Regions from separate parts of the Microbulbifer variabilis genome, predicted to be linked through region 2. Evidence: predicted binding sites of a transcription regulator. Region 2 holds the regulator's gene; each other region holds the start of a gene.
What was found. The regulator PhoB, encoded in region 2, activates phosphate uptake and scavenging genes when phosphate is short. The targets are predictions, from matches to a motif close to TGTCATAAANNTGTAACA.
Positions count from the first base shown of each region.

Region 1 (6,971 bases), 630 kb from region 2:
CTATCGCACCCAAGGGAATTGCCCGTTGCGGCAAGGCCTTTTTAATGCGTAAAACAGAATCCACATCGTGACCACAGCTAACGAGTAGCGCAGCGGCGAGCATGATCGCAATAATAAAATGCAGTTTTTTCATGGAAAGCCATTCAATTCCGGAGAAAGAGCCCCACCTGTGTGAGGCTCCTTGCAGTGCATAAACACCGTAATTTTATTAAAAATGTTTTAGATGTTGTCCCGCTAGAAAGTGCTGTAACTCAGGCCCAGGGCATAAGTCGACCCGTACTCTTCATATTGACCGTTGAAACCAGAGTTATGCACATAATAAGGCTCATCGGTCAAATTCACTCCGGTGAATGTCAGTAGTAAACCGTTGTTCAAGTGGTAGCGCACAGAGAGATCCAATTGTAAGTGATCCTCTTCATAACGATCACGGGATGCATCCTCCATATCTACCTCCAGCAATCGCTCGCTGCGAAAAGCAGCAGACAAGCGCAGGCTAAAAGCATCTCGCTCATAACCGACAATAAAATTTCCCACCAGATCTGCTTGGGATGACATAGAAATTTTGTCGCTGCGTTGACGACCCGGCCCCAATCCTAGACTGGCTTCAGAGTCTGTGAAGGTTGCGTTAGCACGCAGTAGGAAACCATTATCGAAGCCCTGTGTCCAAGCCAGTTCCGCACCGTTAATCCGTGCCCTTTTACCATTGATAGGTTGAAGTATTTCGGCCTCTTCCACTATCAGGTTACCGATATACTGAGTAAAGTCCGCGCTACTGGAAACATCGGACATCACTATAAAATTATCGATAGACTTGTGGAACAATCCCAGCGATAGCATACCCAGATGATCCGCGTAGTATTCTGCGGAGAAATCCAGGTTGCGAGATTCATAAGGTTGCAGAGCTGGATTGCCGGCTTCCACTTCTAGCTCACCATCGTCGTACTCAATTTGCGCCGGCGAGGGATTCAGATGGCCAAACGAGGGGCGCGACAGGGACTCGGTGTAGGCCGCACGCAGCACAATATTATCGCTGTAATCAAGCTTGAAGTTTACACTAGGGAAGAAGTGATCGTAATCGCGCTGATAATTGACCGCACTTGCATAGACCTCATCGGCAATGAAATCGGCACCGGGTACTGGCTCTTCGGATTCAATCACACGCATTCCTTTGGCACTGAAATCGGTGCGTTCATAGCGTACTCCAAAGACCCATTGAGCGCGATCAAGTTCGATGGTGTTCATTACGTAGAGCGCACTGATGTCTTCCTGCATCTGGTAATCACGCGCAGAAGAGAGGGCGGTTTCAGTTTCATCCATCTCAAAACTAGCAATCTTGCGATTAATAAATCGATTGAGATTGCCTGGATTAACTCCCGGTCCGAAGGTATCGAGACGGTAATTAATATCGTTACGAACAAAATCTGCCAAGGTATAGTCACCGGCAAAACCATCATAAACGCTGGCATTCAGATCACCACGTTTTTCCCTCTGGCGTTCGTGCAGGCCAAATTGCACAGTTGAGTCATAGCTGCCCCAGTTTATCTCCCTGGTAAAATCCAGACGTAAACTCAACTCTTCATCCTCGGTGAAATTATCCTCAATAACCAACTCGTCCAGTTGATAATTGGCGGGATCTAATATTTTTTCAGCGTCGCTACTGTCCACTGCCATACGCGGAGTTTTACCCGCTTCCACATAACCCAGGCGCAGCGGTTCAAGGACAAAGTCGGTATCGCGTCGATGTGGCTCAGATTCCTCCGCGTAAGAATAACCCAGCACGTAGGCAAGACCCCATTGTTCGAAATTATGCTCTCCACCCAATACTGTTGAAATAATCTCCTGTTCTTCCAGACGATCTTTCAAGGATTTTTCCAGTGCCGCCTCTTCCCAAATGGCGCTATGTCTGGAAATCGTCTCTGGCTCATCGCGCTCTGTATCCAGTTTCCAGGAATTGCGTTGACGGATCTCCTGATCTGAGAAGTCGGAATAGAGATTATGCAGATAGATTCGTGCACCACTACTCAATTTCAGGTCGAAATTCGCGGCCATACCGGTGCGCTCACGAGTAATGGTGTAATCCCGCTGTTCTATTTCAGTTGCCCCAATCCCCTCACTACCGTCCTCGGCCACAAGCGCTTCCCAGCTACCATCGGTTTCAATATTTTCAGAACCGAAATCTCGCTGCTGATGACTGACTGCCAGAGCGACACCAAAGCGCCTGTTGCCATCAAGATCGAAAACATTGGTCATGGTGGCTGCATATTTTGGACTGTGCTCCTCTTGCAGTTCGCTATAACTGTTTTCAACACTGAATTTATAGCGACTGCCATCGTAGTCCAGCGCGTTAATACTCTTGATTTCTATGGCCCCGCCGATGGAGTCTGCACTCATATCCGGTGTAAGGGTTTTGAATACTTCTAAGCTGGCAAGTAGGTCTGAGGGGATGACATCCAGAGCCACAGCGCGACTGCCAATTTCTGGTGCGGGCAGACTGACGCCATTGATGCTGGCGGCATTCAAGTTGGGATCAATACCGCGCACCCCCACAAAACGTCCCTCACCCTGGTCGCGGGCAATAAAGACTCCAGGCATCCGCTGCAGGGCCTCTGTTACATTGGCATCCGGCAACTCACCAATGGCATCAGAAGTTTGTACTGCCACCAGCTTGTTGGAGTCACGCTGACGATCCAGGTCGCTGCGCGCATTGTTGGCCTGAGCAGTAACCGTCACCGTTTCCATGGTGCGGGCCTGGCTCTCTTGTGCATAAGCATTGGCACTCAAGCCGTTATTAGCACAAAAAACTGCTATGGCAAGCGCGGTAACGGGGGTGTTGGGCGTTTGAAAATTGATGGTTGTGCTTTTCATGGCGTCCCACTCCAATTAGTCCCGGCGGCGTATTTATTGGGGCGCAGACTAGTAGGCGACTATGAACTTTACATGACGGTTTTTTTAAGCTGTCATCAAGCTTTCAGAAATAGCTGGAAAAATTCCCAGATAAATTAAATATTCTTATTTATCGCTTTTTATTAACCTCTTTTAATTAATCGATAGCGGAAAAGATATGTCATCGATTTAATTAGGTCAGGTTAATTTAATTTTATTAGGTTCCCCGCAACGGAGCAGCAGCAATGAAAGATTCCCCTAAAAACCCTGACCGTAGAAAGCTATTGAAGGCCATTGGTGGTGCCACGGCTGCGGGCGCCGCAACCAGCTTTATGTCTGGCTGCGGATCGGAGCATCATCGGGAGAATCTCTCATTTCAGGAAGTTCCCCACAGCTTGGACTTCAATCATCATTTACCGCAGGGTTACAGCGCCGATATCCTGCTACGGTGGGGCGACCCCATTGTCGCTAACCTCAAAGAATTTGAGCCGAAACAATTGACGGCGAAGGGACAATCTCAACGCTTTGGCTATAACAACGACTTTATCGCCTTTATGCCATTGGCGGAGAATACCCCTGCCGGGCACGGAGATATCCACTGCCAGAGTGGTAACAGCGATCGCGGCCTACTATGTGTAAATCACGAGTACACCCAACCACACCTGATGTTCTCTGGTTACAACGATGAGTACAGTGCCACGCGGGGAGTCAGTGCCGAGCATGTAGCCATAGAACTAGCCGCCTGTGGCCACTCGGTAATAGAAATTACACGTACCGACAAAGGCTGGCAGCCGGTTCTGGAGAGCCCCTACAATCGCCGCATCACCGCGACCACGCCGATGCAAATTAGTGGCCCCGCCTCCGGAGACAAACGCTTGCAAACAACCGCAGATCCCTCTGGCACCCAGGTGCTCGGTACCATTGGCAACTGCGCCGGTGGCAAGACTCCCTGGGGCACGGTATTGGTGGCCGAGGAGGGATTTGGTGGCGCCTTCCAAGGAGATCCCAACAAAATCGAGGATACTCGCGAGGCGCGCAATCACCTTGACTTCGGCGTAAGGCCCCACAATCGCAACTTAGGTGATTACGACCCGCGCTTCGATATACAGCAAGAACCCAACGAACCCAATCGTTTTGGTTGGATGGTGGAATACGACCCCTACGACCCGCAATCTATACCGCGCAAGCTGACCACCCTGGGCCGCTTTGAACACGAGGGCTTTACCCTGGTCTGTAAGCCGGGCCAACCGGTGGTGGCATATGGCGGCGATGACGACGAACACCAATTCGTTTACCGCTATGTCTCCAAAGAGGCTTATCTGCCCAAAGATCCAACCCACAATCGCAATTTACTGACCGAAGGCACCCTCTATGCGGCACGCTTTGATGCGGATGGAAGTGGGAAATGGTTGCCACTAGTTTTTGGGCAGGGCCCTCTAAACAGCAACAACGGTTTTCATAATCAAGCAGATGTCTTGATTGACGCACGCCAGGCCGCTGCACTGCTGGGCGCCACTCCCATGGACCGCCCGGAGGATGTAGAGACCAATCCCCACAACGACTGCACCTATGTGATGCTAACCAAGAATAAAAGCCGCGCCGAAGACGGTGTGGATGCGGCTAATCCCCGTCACCAAAATACTGCCGGGCATATTTTGGAAATTGTGCCCCCCATCAAGCCTGGTAAAAAAACCGGCCGAGATCACACCAGTGACCAATTCCGCTGGCAACAGTTTTTACTTGGCGGCAACCCCAATGCGGAGAACCCCAAGGAGCGCGGCGCTTACGGGCAGCAATCCACTTACAATATTTCTAATCACGGCTGGTTTACCAACCCGGACAATGTCGCCTTCGATCCTCATGGCAACATGTGGGTGGCCACTGACGGCTGCGAGCGTTTCGGCTTCCACGACGGCCTCTGGGCCATGGCCACCGAGGGGCCAATGCGCGCCGCGCCCAAACACTTCTTTGGATGCCCGCAGGGCGCTGAGGTGTGCGGCCCCGAGTTTACTCCCGATGGCACAACTCTGTTTATCGCAGTGCAACACCCTGCCGACGCCCTCAACTCTACTTACGACCACCCCTTACACCGCTGGCCGGATAACAACCCGGAACTGCCACCGCGCCCCTCGGTATTGGCCATCTATAGGGACGATGGCGGTGAAGTGGGCAGCTAGTCATCCCAGAACGGCGCACTTTCACACGAAGCCGCCGGTCCTGCTAGAATTTTTTAATCGAAGCCTATTTTTGGCGGCTCGTCGTTGGTCTCCAATAAGAGACCGGTGACCCTTCAGTTGAGGTAACCCATGTTATCGAGGTACACCGCGGTACTACGCCGCCTTGCAGCCATACTGGCGGTGACCGCTGGCATTTCACTCTTCGGCCTACAAGTGCAAGCCCAGGTGCCAGAAAACCCCGTTAATCTGCGGGGCAGTGGCGCCAGTTTCCCCTATCCGATTTATGTGGAGTGGTTTCGCCAGTTTACCCACCGCGAGAACAATATTTTTATTTTTTATGAAATGAGTAATAGCGGGGACGGCATCCGCGATTTCCTCGGCCATACAGTAAATTTTGCCGCCTCAGATGCGGCCATAGAAGTCGATCAACTCAAGAAACTCAAAGAGGGAGGTGTTGTATTACCCGTCACTGCCGGGCAAGTAGTGTTAGTGTTTAATTTACCGGGTATCAATAGACTGAAACTATCGCGGGAAGCCTATGTGGGCATTTTTATGGGCAAGATCCGCCATTGGGACGATCCAATCATCGCCGCCAGTAATCCAGATATTAAATTACCACGCACAGATATTTCAGTGGTTACCCGCTCTGAGAGCTCCGGAACTTCCTATATTTTTTCCGGCCACCTCAGCGCCGTTAGTGAAGAGTTCCGTGAGAATATTGGCCTGGACCGAACACCCGACTGGCCCCGACTGTCGACTTTTAAAATCGCACCAGGTAACCAGGGTGTAGCGGCCAAAGTACGAGAAATACCCGGTGCCATCGGTTATGTGGAGCACGGCTTTGCCAACATCGTCAATTTACCGGTAGCAATCCTGGAAAACCGCGCCGGTCAATTTATCGAAGCCAATGCCAAGAGCGGAGTAGCTGCATTAGAAGAAGTGGAATTTCCCGATAGCAAACTGCCCGTGAGTGGCGCGCCCAACCTGATCGCCTGGGTCTGGGACCCCAAAGGTAAAGATGCCTACCCGATTACTAGCTTTTCCTGGTTGCTGCTCTACGCCAATCAGAAAGATGATGTTGCCCAGGCTCTAAGACAGATGCTGGTCTTTATGTTGAGCCAAAATTCCCAGTCGGAAGCCGGCAATATCGGTCTGGTACCTCTACCGGAAAATGTGCGTATCAGGGTGCTCAACGCAGTGACCTATGTGCAGTAGCTCAGCCCTCCGCCACTGCATACTCTAAGACACGATTGCGACCTGTCCTTTTGGCCCGGTAAAGAGCGCTGTCGGCATGCTGCAATAATTCCAGCACGTCTCTCTCTCCCTGCAGCTGGGCCACGCCAATGCTAGCGGTAAACTGCACCGGCCCCAGAGCGGACTTGATCATAATTTTGGCGATATCTTCATGGATACGCTTGGCAACAGCCAGCGTACCTGGGCCATCGGCACTAACCAGTAGTGCAAATTCCTCACCGCCTATACGCCCAAACACATCCACCTCACGCACATGCTGGGCTATTACCCGGGCAGTGGCACACAAGGCCTGATCACCGATCAGGTGGCCATGGCAATCATTGATTGATTTAAAGCGGTCTATATCCAACATCAATATACCCAGGGGAATTTGCTTGCGTTGAGCCAATTTGAGCAAAAGATTGGACTCTTCAAAAAAACTGCGGCGATTGTGAATGCCGGTAAGTGGATCGGTACGTGCCTCCAATTCCGCCCTGGCCTTGGCAGCCTCCAACTCCCGAGTGCGTGACTGCACCAACTCCTCAAGATCAATCTTGGATACTTCCAGCTGTTGCAGGTATTTTTTTTCCGCCCGATCCTTCTGTAACCGCAGGCGCTGCACCATTAAACCGATCGCTGCCATAATCGCCAGCATCTCCACAAAAGAGGCCACCGGCG
Region 1 is NZ_CP092418.1:4,152,605-4,159,575, forward strand. It holds gene MJO52_RS18360 (phytase) at 1-133, opposite strand, end outside; gene MJO52_RS18365 (TonB-dependent receptor) at 235-2,865, opposite strand; gene MJO52_RS18370 (PhoX family protein) at 3,129-5,060, shown strand; gene pstS (phosphate ABC transporter substrate-binding protein PstS) at 5,190-6,275, shown strand; gene MJO52_RS18380 (diguanylate cyclase) at 6,277-6,971, opposite strand, start outside.
Region 1: a site for PhoB is predicted at 2,956-2,973, ahead of MJO52_RS18370 (PhoX family protein). Genes of this name have one in related genera too.

Region 2 (6,971 bases):
GATCGAGGTGGGGGTAGATGTGCCCAACGCCAGTCTAATGATTATCGAAAACCCAGAGCGCCTGGGCCTCGCCCAGCTGCACCAGCTGCGCGGTCGGGTTGGGCGCGGCTCCATAGCCAGTCACTGTGTGCTGCTCTACGGTACACCACTGTCACAAAATGGACGGGCGCGCCTACAGGCGCTGCGTCAGCATAGCGACGGCTTCGCCATCGCTGAGGAAGACCTGCGTCTGCGCGGACCAGGGGAAATTCTCGGCACCCGCCAGACTGGAGAGATCCAACACCGTATCGCAGATCTGCAGCGGGATGCGGAACTGCTGCCACAAGTGCAAAAAATAGCCATATCCCCACATTTGACGGAAGGGATACGACAGCAGTTAATTAAGCGCTGGTTACAAAACAAGCCCCGTTTCGCCGAGGCTTAAGGAGAGCGCCCTAGTGGGCGCCTACTGTACTGTTGTCGTTGATGCTGACACTCTTGTAATTGGCGTCGTAGTAAGTCTCCTCGTCCAAGGCGCCTTCACTCTTCGCCACCACACTGCTCACTACCGCATCCCCGGTGATATTCACTGCGGTGCGCACCATATCCAGCAGGCGGTCAACGCCGATCACAATGGCAATCCCCTCCAGCGGCAGTCCCACCTGCTGCAGCACCATACCGAGCATAATCAGGCCGACGCCGGGCACCCCGGCAGTACCAATAGAAGCCAAGGTTGCTGTCAGGATCACTGTCAGGAAGCCAGTCAAGCCGATCTCAATACCAAAGAACTGAGCGATAAAGACCGTAGCCACACCCTGCATAATCGCGGTGCCATCCATATTGATGGTTGCACCCAAGGGGACGGTGAAAGCAGCCACCTTGTTGTCCACACCTAAGCGCTTCTCAACTGTCGCCAGGGTTACCGGTATGGTTGCTGCAGAGGAAGCTGTACTAAAGGCAAAAATCATCGTCGGACGCATCTTTTTCAGCAGCTCAAGGGGCTTTAGGCCACTCAACAGCTTCAGCAGAATCGAATAGACGCCCAGTGCATGAATAATCAAGGCTGCCAGTACCACCAGGAAGTATTTACCCAGTTGCAGTAAGCCTTCTAAGCCCAATCCTGCAAAAGTTTTCGCCAACAGGGCAAAAACTCCGTAGGGAGCAAACACCATCAACACCCCCACCATGCGCAGCACAACGCTATTGAGATCGTTGAAGAAAGCTGCAACGCGCTTCCCTGGCTCACCACAGCGGGAGATCGCATAGCCCATCAATAGGGCAAACACGATAATTTGCAGCATATTGCCCTCGGCCATGGCTGCGACTGGATTGGTGGGAAAAATATTTACCAGCACTTCAGAAAGTGGGGGGGATTCTTTTGGTTGGAAAGAAGACGTTGCCGCAGCAGCAGCCTCACTCACACCGACCCCAGGCTGGAAGATCAGTGCCATGCACAGGGCCAGGGTAATAGCGATAGCCGTTGTCAGCATATAGAGCAGCACGGTTTTACCCGCCAACGGACCGATCCGGCTTCCTTCAGACAGGGCACAGGCACCACTGATCAGAGAAACCAACACCAACGGCACCACCATCAGCTTCAGAGAGGCGATAAAAATTCGCCCGATAATGTCGAACAGGCCACCCGTCAGGTAGAGGTTGATTGCGTTGGTAACACCCTCACCGAGCAACTGGCTCATATTCAGGATATTGATCAGGATTCCCAGCCCAATACCCGCGATCATCCCCAGCAGAATTTTGGTCGTAAGCCCCATAACAAGCTTCTCTTTATAAATTCATTGTTTTCATTAAAGGGAGCACTATATCCATTGCCGCCCCGGTGAGCAAAAATCCAACGGAGTGGCGCCAGCCGCCAGTGGGCAGGGTACAATGCCCTTTTTACCGACTGCGGAGTTATCGTTGCACCAGTCTCCATTTGTACCTGCGGGCGATTGGCGGGGGCGGCCATTTGAATCGGCACAGTTCCAACCACCAGAAAACCTGATGCCGTGGCTGGCATACACCGGTTCGCTCACCGCTGCACTGAAGCAACTGAGTGGAGGGGATTTCAGTGTGCAGGTACTTGGTCAGAGCTGGCAGCTACCCCGCGCGGAGGAATGCCGCGCGCTCAATTTAAATCGCCACAGCCGCGCCCTGGTACGGGAGGTACTACTGATAGGGTGTGGCCAACCCTGGGTTTACGCGCGCAGTGTACTTCCCCTGCGCAGTTTGCAGGGCAAGTCCCGCAACTTACGCAGTCTCGACGACCGCCCTCTGGGGGAGCTGCTGTTCAGCGAACCAGGGATTCGCCGAGGCGAAATAGAGTTCAACCAATTGCGGCGCAACCCCGACTTGCAGGCTCAAGGACTCTGCGACGGCGGCGACAGTGCCTGGGGGCGCCGCTCAATTTTTTGGCTGCGGGGCAAACCCCTTTTGGTCGCAGAGGCCTTTCTATCGCAGTTCTGCCCCGATGACCCACCTGCAGTCCCCGCAAACCAATAACCAAATACAGGGAGATTAGCCACCGTGATTAGCCAACAAATCGCCGCGCGCTGGCCCGCCGCAATGCCCTACTGGCAATTGGCGCGTATGGATAGGCCCATTGGCTCCCTATTACTTTTGTGGCCCACTTGGGTCGCACTGTGGCTTGCGGCGGGGGGCTGGCCAGGGCTGCATCTATTTGCAGTGTTCACTTTGGGCGTCATCCTGATGCGTGCGGCCGGCTGCGCGATAAATGACTTCGCCGACCGCGAGATTGACGGCCATGTTAAGCGCACCGCCACGCGCCCCCTGGCCACCGGTAACGTTACTCCCAAGGCGGCTCTTGGCCTATTCGCCGGGCTCAGCTTCGCGGCTTTTTTGCTGGTGCTCACCACCAATCAGCTAACGATTTTATTGTCATTGCCAGCACTGGCATTGGCCTTCTGCTACCCCTTTGCCAAGCGGCACACTCACCTGCCTCAAGTCGTATTGGGCGCGGCCTTCAGTATGGGGATCCCCATGGCCTTCGCCGCAGTGACCGGCGAAGTGCCTCCCCAGGCCTGGCTTCTCTATGTCGCCAACCTGTTGTGGACCCTGTGTTATGACACTTTTTACGCCATGGTGGATCGGGATGACGACCTAAAAATCGGAGTTAAATCCACGGCAATTCTGTTCGGGGAAATGGACAGAGCCATGACTGCCACTCTGCAGCTTTTGGTTCTAATGGCACTGGTGTTGATCGGCCAGCGCTTCGGCCTCGGCGCCATTTACTACTTGGCAGTTACGGCTATAGCGGCGCTTTTCGCTTACCAGCAATGGCTGATTCGCAACCGCGATAGAGAGGCCTGCTTCAAGGCATTTCTCCACAACAACTGGGTAGGGTTGGTGTTTTTTGCCGGAATATTCCTGCATTACCTCTTCAATTGATCCAGGTCTGGGAGTTCAGGCATAACCGTCATATATTTGTCATATAAATCCCGTTTAATCCTCGGCCATAACCGGGAACTTCTGACAACAGAGCGGGTATGGCAGCCAAATGCACAGTAAAACGATCCTGATTGTCGACGACGAAGCCCCTGTACGCGATATGCTGCGGGTGGCTTTAGAAATGGCAGACTACCGTTGCCTGGAGGCGGAAAACGCCCAAGAGGCCCACGCCTTAGTCATCGATGAAAAGCCAGACCTTATTCTTCTCGATTGGATGCTACCCGATGTATCCGGAGTAGAGCTGGCCCGCCGACTTAAGCGCGATGAGCTGACCACCGCGGTGCCCATCATCATGCTCACCGCCAAAGGCGAAGAAGACAATAAAATCAAAGGGTTAGAGACGGGCGCCGACGACTATATCACCAAGCCCTTCTCCCCCCGCGAGCTGGTGGCGCGCCTCAAGGCGGTACTGCGCCGCGCCGGCCCGGCCACCCCCGAAGACCCCCTCAGCGCCGGCGATCTGGTACTGGACCCTCTAAGCCACAGGGTCACCATCAAGGGACAGCCGGTGGATATGGGGCCTACTGAATTTCGCCTGCTGACTTTCTTTCTCTCTCACCAGGAGCGCGCCTACACACGCACCCAGCTGCTGGATCACGTCTGGGGTGGCAATGTCTATGTGGAGGAGCGCACCGTCGACGTACACATCCGCCGCCTGCGCAAAGCTCTGGCACTTGACGGTCACGACCGTTATATCCAGACAGTGCGCGGCACCGGCTATCGATTTTCTGTGCAAACTGCCGAAAAAGTGTGACAATCTGCAAAGATCGGCACTGACTCCCGCGGTAACCATTGGTCACTCCCACAGAGGACCGGGTTTCTAAGATGTATTAAGTGCGGGGGTGGACATCAGCCCTCCCGACAACTGCCAGGTAACACGGCAAGGCTATGTTGGATCGCAGTATTGGCGAATTTTCGCGCTTCTTAATTATTGCTCTGGGCTGCTTGACCCTCGGCTTCACCACGTCCGAGTGGTCGCTCACCCTGATTTTAGGGCTGGCAGCCTACCTGCTCTCAGTGCTGTGGCAGCAGCACCGCTTCAATCGTTGGCTTGCCAATGGCCGCCGCGGCCCCGCTCCCACTGCTTTTGGTATCTGGGGTGAAATCTATGACGACTTCTACCGTATGCAACGCCGTCACCGCCGTGAGAAGCAAAAGCTGCATGTCATGTTACGCCGTGTTCAGGACAGCACCAGCGCCCTGCGCGAAGGCATTGTAGCCCTGGAAAATGGCGACCACCTGGCCTGGTGGAACCCCGCCGCCGGCGAGCTGCTCGGCCTGCAGTCCAGTGATCAGGGGCAGTCCCTGGTGAACTTTGTGCGTGACCCTGGCTTTGTCAGCTATATGCACAGCGAGGACAACAGCCCTCGCGAACCGCTGACCCTGCCAGCGCCGGGTAATGAAGCCCTGCATCTGCAACTGGAAGTGACCCGCTACGGCAAGGATGAAGCCCTGGTTATCGTTCGCGATATCACCCGCCTGCACAATCTCGAGCAGATGCGCCGCGATTTTGTCGCCAACGTTTCCCACGAGTTGCGCACTCCTCTTACCGTAATTGCCGGCTACCTGGAAACCCTACAGAACAGCGATATGGCCCCCCCTGCCTGGCGGCGCCCGCTGGTTCAGATGGAGGAGCAGGCGGCACGTATGACCACCTTGGTCAACGACTTGCTTCTTCTGGCACGCCTGGAAACGTCAGAGCGAAAAACGGGTGACGTCTCTGTAGATGTGCGCGAGTTGATGGAGCGAGTTGCCCGCGAAGCGCGCAGCTTTAGCGGCGACCGTCACCAGGTCAGCGTAGCGTGCGAAGGGGATTGCAGTATCCGCGGCGATGCCAGTGAGCTGCACAGTGCTTTCGCCAACCTGGCGCTCAATGCGGTGAAATACAGCCCGGGGAACGGGGAGATACAACTGCGCTGGTGGCAGGATAACGATGGCGGCCACTTCAGTGTGCGGGACCAGGGTATCGGTATAGACTCGCTGCATATCCCGCGCCTTACCGAACGTTTTTACCGGGTAGACCCCGGCCGCTCCCGCGACAGCGGCGGCACGGGATTGGGCCTGGCTATCGTCAAGCATGTACTGTTGCGCCACGGTGCGGAAATGAGCGTGCACAGTGTCCCAGCCCAGGGCAGTACTTTCACCCTGCATTTCCCCTCCACCAAGCTGGAAGAGAGCCCCTCACGGGAACTAATGGAGACCGAGGGCGCGGATTCTTGATCCACCCCCTCAATGATAAAACTATTCAAATTCTGGCAGCTTTACCGGCTCACCATTTTTGATATAGGTAGCCTCTTCTTCATCGTGCACCGGGGTGCTCTCCCGGCGCAGGATCAGGTGGTGCAACTTTAAATCCCCATCTCTTAACAACAGATGCTCATTGCCATTGTCATCCACAGGCAGAGGCTTGTTTCCCACCAAAGCATCGCGCAGAGCGCGCAGCCGCGGCACATCTTTATAGCGATTCAGGTCATTGGAGAGACGCGTTTTCATGCGCTCACTTTCATGCAGGGCTGCAGCAGTTTCACGATATTTGGCGAAAAAAAACACAGCTGCAATGGCAAACGCCACAACAACGGAAACTTCAAACCATACGGGCATAATCACTCCTTGTTATCGTATTTACGCCAAACGACCAGCTGGTTGTTCGCTGGCAGGTAATTTAGCTCTTCCCGACGCATGCCGACATCACTGGCCAATTGATCCAACCACTCCAGATCACGGATACCGCTATCGGGGTTGCGCTCTTTGAGGTAGGTATCGAAATCCGCATTGCTGGGCCCGATAAAACTGCCATCAATCTTGAAGGGTCCATATACAACCAGCAAGCCATTGGGTTCTAACAGAGTGTGCAGTTTGTGAAAGAATCGCTGTACTGACTCCCTCGACATAATATGCAGGGTATTCGAGGTAAACACCGCATCGAAATTCAGCGCAGGCCAGGGCGCATCGACATCCAGAGTCAGAGGTTCGCGCAAGTTCTGTGCGGGCGCACTCGCCAACCAAGCTCGCACACCGGGCAGCATTTCCGCCCGCTCCGAGGTCTGCCAAATTAAGTGGGGCAGGCGCGGTGCAAAAAAGACCGCGTGCTGACCTGTGCCGCTCCCCACCTCCAATACCTTATGGCTACCATCCAGCAGGCGGCACAGATGAGTAAGAATTGGATCGCGATTACGCGCACAAGCCGGTGCATCCGGCAGGCTGGTATCGCTCATTGCTGTTCATCCCGAGTGAAAACCCAGTCGCGCTCATTGGACATGCCCGAGTTATAGGTATAGCCAGCCACATCAAAGCCCTTAAGCTCCTCCGCTTTCTTCACCCGCTGCTCAATCGCCCAGCGGCTCATCATGCCCCGCGCTTTCTTGGCAAAGAAGCTGATCATCTTATACTGACCATTTTTTAGATCTTTAAAATGGGGGGTAATGACCTCTGCATCAAGCGCCTTGGGCTTTACCGCCTTGAAGTACTCATTAGAGGCAAGGTTGACCAATTCCCGGCTCTTCAGCGCATGCAACTGGGCATTGATC
Region 2 is NZ_CP092418.1:4,782,607-4,789,577, forward strand. It holds gene recG (ATP-dependent DNA helicase RecG) at 1-424, shown strand, start outside; gene MJO52_RS20945 (dicarboxylate/amino acid:cation symporter) at 435-1,751, opposite strand; gene MJO52_RS20950 (chorismate--pyruvate lyase family protein) at 1,867-2,478, shown strand; gene ubiA (4-hydroxybenzoate octaprenyltransferase) at 2,542-3,384, shown strand; gene phoB (phosphate regulon transcriptional regulator PhoB) at 3,494-4,198, shown strand; gene phoR (phosphate regulon sensor histidine kinase PhoR) at 4,333-5,664, shown strand; gene MJO52_RS20970 (hypothetical protein) at 5,686-6,045, opposite strand; gene MJO52_RS20975 (DUF938 domain-containing protein) at 6,048-6,659, opposite strand; gene yaaA (peroxide stress protein YaaA) at 6,656-6,971, opposite strand, start outside.

Region 3 (6,971 bases), 1.6 Mb from region 2:
AGGGTATCGGCCATGCTAACCAAGCTCTCTTTCTGCCGTGCTTCCAATACCGTTTTGCGGATTTCCGTTTGCAGCAGCTGGTAGGCCTGGAAATTTTTGCTGGGCACTTTGCGCGCGAGTAGATCGAGGGCGTGGATACCTTCAGTGCCCTCGTGGATGGCGTTCAGGCGATTATCCCGATAAAGCTGTTCCAGGGGGAATTCCCGAATATAACCGGCGCCGCCGAGTACCTGGATGGCCAGTTCATTGGCTTTTAGGCAGTATTTGGAGGGCCAGGATTTCACTACCGGAGTAATCAGGTCTAACAGAGTGGCTGCCAGCTGGCTCTCTTCTTCCGTGGGTGCGCTGTGCTGGTCTTCATAAAGAGAAGTGGCGTACATACTTAAGCCCAGGCCACCCTCGGCATAGGCCTTTTGCATCAGCAGCATACGGCGAATGTCTGCATGTTGAATAATGGGTACTTGCTTGGCGCTGGGGTCCTGGTTGGAAGGCAGGCGTCCCTGGGGGCGGTCCTTGGCATACTGCAGGGAGTAGGCATAGCCCTGATAGCCCAGAATAGAGGCCCCTGCGCCGACACTGATCCGAGCTTCATTCATCATCTGGAACATATATTTGAGCCCCTGGTGAGGCTCACCGATCAGGTAGCCCACTGCGCCCTGATCCTCACCAAAGCTCAATACTGTAGAGGTCGTGTTGCGAAAGCCCATTTTATGCAGCAATCCCGCCAGTTTTACATCGTTGGGCTGGGCTACCTGGCCGTTTTCATCAAGGAGCATTTTAGGCACTAAAAATAGGGATATTCCCTTAACGCCGGCGGGGGCACCCTTGATTTTTGCCAATACCAGATGAACGATATTTTCTGTCAGAGACTGGTCGCCACCGGAGATATACATCTTTTGTCCGCGAATACGGTAGCTGCCATCTTCAGCCTGTTCGGCACTGGTGCGGATATCGGCCAGAGCTGAGCCCTGATCGGGCTCTGTGAGGGCCATAGTGCCGGCGAAGCGGCCATCGAGCATCTGCGGCAAAAACTGTGCCTTTAGGCTGTCGCTGGCAAATGAGCGCAGTAGGTTGGCGGCGGCAATAGTCAGGAAGGGGTAGCAAGCGCTGGCAATATTTGCGGCACTAACATAGCCAAGGGCCGTGCTGATTATCGCTTTGGGCAGCTGCATGCCGCCTTCATCAAAATTGCAATGCCCCGCGAGAAAACCGGCCTCCGAGAGGGCATCCCAAGATTGTTTGGTCTCTGCGATCATCTGTATTTTTTCGCCATCAAAGTTGGGCTCATTGGCATCGCCCTTGGCATTGTGGTTGGCGAAAAATTTTTCGGCAATAGTGCGTGCGGTTTTCAGTGTTGCATCGAAAACTTCCCTGGAATGCTCCTTGTAACGTGGTCGCTGTAGCAGCGCTTCGGTATCGAGAAATTCATAGAGTAGAAATTCGGTATCACGGTCGTTGAGCAATGAATTAGTCATGCTTACCTCATTATTTTTTTTATGGAGCAAATGTACATATTAGTCCGACTACAAAAATTTCAAATCCACTGCACTATTGCTGGAGATAGACACTCGTGCCGTGCTGATCAAATATTTTTTAAGTGCTGGATAAATAAATGTCTAGTTGGTGATTGAATGGCAGATAAGTAAACGCTGAGGCTCAAAATTGGGCAATGACTTTTTGTGTGAATGCGCTTGGCGATATGGTGGTAGAAGGCCGTGGGCCATAGACTGGCAATGGTCTTTACAACTGCGGATAGCGCAAAAAAAGAAGGGTTAGTCGGTAGCGTTCTGGTAGGTGGGTACAGTCCCTTCGGTGGGGCGGGGGGTCACTTGTCGCCATAAACTGCGGGCGAGATCTGCGGGGTCTTGCTTACAGCCCTGTGCTATCCAGGCAGCAATAGCTTGTGCGACATCTGGCCATTGGATACGTACAGATTTTGGCCCCTCCTGCAACCAGGTGTGAATACTATTGGCATCTATGGAGCGTACGATCTTCGCCAGCTTTAGTTGTTCCAGTGCTTGGGCATTGGCTTCCTGTTCAAATTGATAGGCCAGTGGTCGGCTTAGGATGGGTTTGCCTTGAGCCAGGGTCTCTGCCAGTAATTCAAAACCACTGTTACAGATTACTGCACGGGCATTGACCAAGTCCTGTTGGAATCCTAGTGTGGAAGGCGACTTTATCTGGATATTGTTTGCCGTGGGCAGATTTTCTGGCACACCGTAAACAATAAATTGCCGTTCTACTTTGGCCAGTTCCTCCAGCATGGGTATTGGGTGTTCAAAGGGCAAGTAGACCAGAATGTAATCTTCTGTGTCACTCACGGGTTTGGGTTGAGGGGGGACTATGGGCGGTAATATGGGGTTGCCAAAGTGATGCCAGTGCAAACCCAGGCTTTTTTTTGTGGGAGCAAAGATACGTAAAACGGTATGAAAAGGCCAGTTATACCTGGGCATGGGAATCGAGTGTAAAAAAGCGTATTGGTGACCGATACCCACACTGGGCTTTTTGCGCATTTTCGCCGCCCAGGCGGTGACAGGTTCATAGTCACTGATGATTAGGTCGTATTCGCTAACTGGCAGTTTGCGGACATCCTGGATTAATTGGCGCAATTTAGCCTGGGCAACCGTGGCCAAGCTTCTAAGGCGCCCCTCACTGTGGACAATGGTCATTCCCTCCCGCCACCAATAGTCGCCAAACAATTCCATGCCAAACAGGTTTTCCTTTGGTCGACCTGAAAACAGCCATTGGATTTCAAGTTCTGGGTATTGTTGCAATGCCTTTGCCAATGTGCGTGAACGGGCAATATGTCCATTGCCGGTGGCCTGAACGCCATAGAGTATTTTCATAAAAGGACGGCACCAGAGGCTAATGCGACACATGAACCGAGAAGGGCACCGGCGAAAATATCAGAAGGGAAATGTACCCCCAGGCCTACACGGGCGGCGCCCACCCCGGTCGCCCAGATATAGCCTAACCCCCACATTGGGCTGACTTGCTGAGTCATAAATGTAATAAAAAGAAAGGCTGCAGAGGTATGCCCCGAGGGCAGGCTGAAACGGTCATGGGCGATAATAATCGGGCGTATACCGGGGATAGCCTGAGGTGGACGCCTGCGGCGGGTCGTGTTTTTGATTGTCCAATAGAGAGAACGCTCTACCGCCAAGCCAGAGAATGCGGCAATAAAAAGCTGAGTGGCGGCGTTGGAAATAATATAACTGAGGAGTACGGCGACGGTGAGCCAGCCATCTCCAGATTTGGATAGCCAAAGGTACCGTCTGCGTGAAGTGGGACGTGACGCCCGTTCCGTAAGATACAGAACCAGGGACACATCAATACTCTTCAAATTCATGGATAAGTCTCGCATGCCGCAAACTTAAAAATTGATTATTGCACGGAGTTGACCAAATGATGTCGTAATAGTGAAATCTCAAAATAGATGTTATTTACGCCTATATACCGCTTTTAAAAGCTTGGCAGAAAATTGATCCAGGATAGGTGAATAAGGCGCTAAGAAAGGAATGACTGGAAAGAGAGTCGGAGCAGCTGTCCGCGGCTCCATGATTTGCCCGTTAGAAAAAAGCAGAAAGGTTTTGAGAATAGTGGCTAGGCCGGCTTGATTTCGATCGTTCCAGAGCCGTGTAGATCCTCCACCAGCTTATAGCCGCAGAGTTTTGATGGCGTGAAATAGCCCCCCTCGCCCTGATAGTCGAGGAGATATTGCATGATTGCCAGGGAACCAGAGACGGTGACATCGTAGCCGTTGGCGGTGGTGAGTCGGCCAACTTTACGCTCACCGCGACGGTCATTGCGCACTTCTCCCCAAACCCAGGTTTTCTGGCCGGCACGACGCTCTTCACTGGGGCCTCGAACAGACTTGCTCACTTTTGCTTTCAGCCAGTTTTGTAGCCACTGGGTACGAAGCAGCCAACGAAATCCATTCAGGCGCTTTAGCTTCTTTGCCCTTGCCGGGCTCATGGGGATGTAGGCCTCAATATTTTGGATACCGGTTGAGTGGAAGGCAGTAGAGATATCACCCCAGGGAATTGCGACAGCAAACTTTTCACCTCGGCCAAAATCGATGGTGCGAGTAAGCTGCCCATGGCCAATGGTTTCGATTTTGCCATTGCGCCGAATGGCGCCTCCCATACCGAGGCTTTCGATAGAGGTCTTGGCTGTACCGGGGCTTAAACTCGACTCCGAGTCGAAGCCAAGCGCCAGGTGCGTGGCTGACGGCAGAGCTTGGTGTAATGCGGCAGCGAGGCAATCAGTAGGAATGACATCGAATCCCGCACCAGGGCAAAGTACGACGCCCTTGGCTTTGGCTTCATCATCAAGACGATGTGCGGTCTCATAAACGGAAATTTCACCAGTGATATCCTGGTAGTGGGTACGGGTGTTGAGGCAGGCCCTCATCATGGATTCAGCGGTAGCAGAAAATGGACCGGCGCAGTGGATAACCAGATAAACGTCTCGCAAGCTGCGTTCCAAGACTTCCGTATTACCCAAGTCGATGGCCATGGCCGGGAGATTAAGGGCTTCTGCCAGAGGCTGTAATTTTTGAGCATTGCGACCAGCTAGAATGGGGCGATAACCCAGCGCTACAGCTTGGCGGGCAATCAGCTCACCAGTGTAACCATAGGCGCCATAGATCATAATATTCTTGTTGTTCACCGGTTTTCCTTGTGGGTTCGAGAGCGGGTTGTCCGAGAGGATCAAGCTTGTTTGTCAGGCGCCAAATTTTATCGATTAATATCGGCTTCTGTCTGACACGAGAGGTTATCCCTCTGGCATTAAATGGCGCAAGACAGGGATTGGAGACTGATTGGATTTATTTATTCTGGCGCTTTTTTTACGTGGGTGTTATCCATCATTTCGAAGGCTTTTTCGAGTTTAAAGCGGGGGAATGTTTTTCCATCCTCTGAGACTGTGTCGCTAAACATAGCGTAAGGCCTAGCCGAAACAATATAGTTTCCGTAGAGCGCGCGATAGATCACCAGGAGCTCTTCTGTTTCGCTATGGATGGCCGTGTGCAGGACTTCGTAAAGATTTCCTTTGTAGTGGCGATAAAGGCCGGGTTTCATCAACAAATACCAAGTTAACTCAAATGGTGTGGAGACAGCTGTAGCTGCTCAATACGGCGGCCGTGGAGAATTGCTACACCGGAATAGCGATGTTCTCCAGTGGAAGTAAATTCAAACTCATAACTGCGTTGCAGGCTGATCTGGCCACGACGGTTACGCTTTAAGCGGGTGCGTACCAGCACAACCGTATCGTCGAGAAGTTGCACTCCCAGTTGTTTGCAGTGATTGGTCGCAGCGCGTCTGACATGTTCTTTTGCTGCCATATTGGCCCAGATATACCAAGCCACGGTAGCTAATAGTAATAACCAAAGTAGATTGTCGGGTGAGTAGTACATTGTTCTACAGTTGCTATGATCGCGATCCGCAAGAATAACACTGAAGGAGAGGCGATGTCTGGCACCATAATGATCACCGGTTGTAATAGAGGCATAGGTCTGGAGTTGACTGCCCAGTTTGCCAAGGATGGATGGCGTGTATTTGCCTGTTGTAGAGATCTGAAAAAGGCCGATGAACTCAACGCCTTACAGGCTAAATACCCACTGATAGAGCCCATCCAGTTGGATGTAACCGACTATGAGCAAATGATTGCTCTCGGTAAGGCCTTGAAAGGGGAGCCTATCGATATCTTGCTCAATAATGCGGGATATTACGGCCCAAAAGGCACTGGTTTTGGCAAAGTGGACCGGGAAGAATGGCGCCGCGTATTGGAGTCCAACACCATTGCACCATACATGATGGCGGAAACTTTTTGCGATAACGTGGCGGCCAGCGACTACAAGCTGATAGCCATGATGAGTAGCAAGGTGGGCAGTATCGCCGATAACCGCTCTGGGGGTGGTTATATTTATCGAAGCTCCAAAACAGCACTCAACCAGATCGTTAAAAGCTTGTCGATTGATCTCCATGATCGCGGAATCACAGTTATGGCATTGCACCCGGGCTGGGTAAAAACTGCGATGGGGGGCCCCGGTGCCCTGATTTCAACGGCACAAAGTGTGGCGGCCCTGAAGAAGCTGCTTACGCAAGCGGGTCAGGGTAAGAGTGGACGATTTTATAATTATGATGGCAGTGAAATCCCCTGGTAATCCCCATATCTCCCCAATTGGCCTCTATTGATCACCTACTAAGAAAACGCCCTTTGGGTAGGTAGAACCACTCCCTGAATTTGCCGCATGTTTGTACCGATTGCAAGATTGGGCAAGGATGCGGAAGAAGTCTGCTACCCGCAAATTCAAAAGACGCGAGAAAATACACTTAATGGAGGGATGACTATAGCTCCTCCACTTATTGTTATCAGTAGTCAGCGTGGCGTAGAAAGCATTTAGGCAAGGAATTGCCAGTCATTAATGCGTGCAGTGGAGATTGAGAGAAAGTAATGAATAGCGTAACTGAAAGTCTCGAACATAGTAACGGGCAATCTCAGGAACGTCTTTTTACTGGGTTGCGGATTTTTCTGAGTGCCTCTTTGGCGATTGTGGCAGCCCAGCTTGTTGGTGTGCCCAGCTGGGTGGCGGCCCTGGGTGCTGTTACCTATTTTGCCAGAGGCGGCAGCTTGCGTTCCGGTGGCTATAACCTGGCCTGTGCAGTTACAGGGCTTGGGCTAGGATTGGTCGCAATTGTGGGAACTGCAGGGTGGCAACTGGAACAACCATGGTTAGCTTTACCCACGGCCTTATTATTATCGGCCATTGGGGCCTGGGCAATGGGTTTGGTTACTGGGGTTGGCAATATTATTAGTTATGGGATTGGTATCTTGATCGCTTTCACAGCTCAGCAACCGATCTCTTTAGATGGTTATTTCCTGCTTATTACTGCTGCTGTACTTGGCGCGATAGTCGCGGGGTTGGTTGATTTTATCTGGCCGGGAAAACTCTTTATCTCTGGATCGGC
Region 3 is NZ_CP092418.1:1,528,047-1,535,017, forward strand. It holds gene MJO52_RS06795 (acyl-CoA dehydrogenase) at 1-1,475, opposite strand, end outside; gene MJO52_RS06800 (MJ1255/VC2487 family glycosyltransferase) at 1,773-2,846, opposite strand; gene MJO52_RS06805 (phosphatase PAP2 family protein) at 2,843-3,349, opposite strand; gene MJO52_RS06810 (saccharopine dehydrogenase family protein) at 3,604-4,671, opposite strand; gene MJO52_RS06815 (DUF1653 domain-containing protein) at 4,833-5,081, opposite strand; gene MJO52_RS06820 (DUF3301 domain-containing protein) at 5,096-5,416, opposite strand; gene MJO52_RS06825 (SDR family oxidoreductase) at 5,471-6,166, shown strand; gene MJO52_RS06830 (DUF1097 domain-containing protein) at 6,457-6,971, shown strand, end outside.
Region 3: a site for PhoB is predicted at 3,410-3,427, ahead of MJO52_RS06805 (phosphatase PAP2 family protein). Genes of this name have one in related genera too.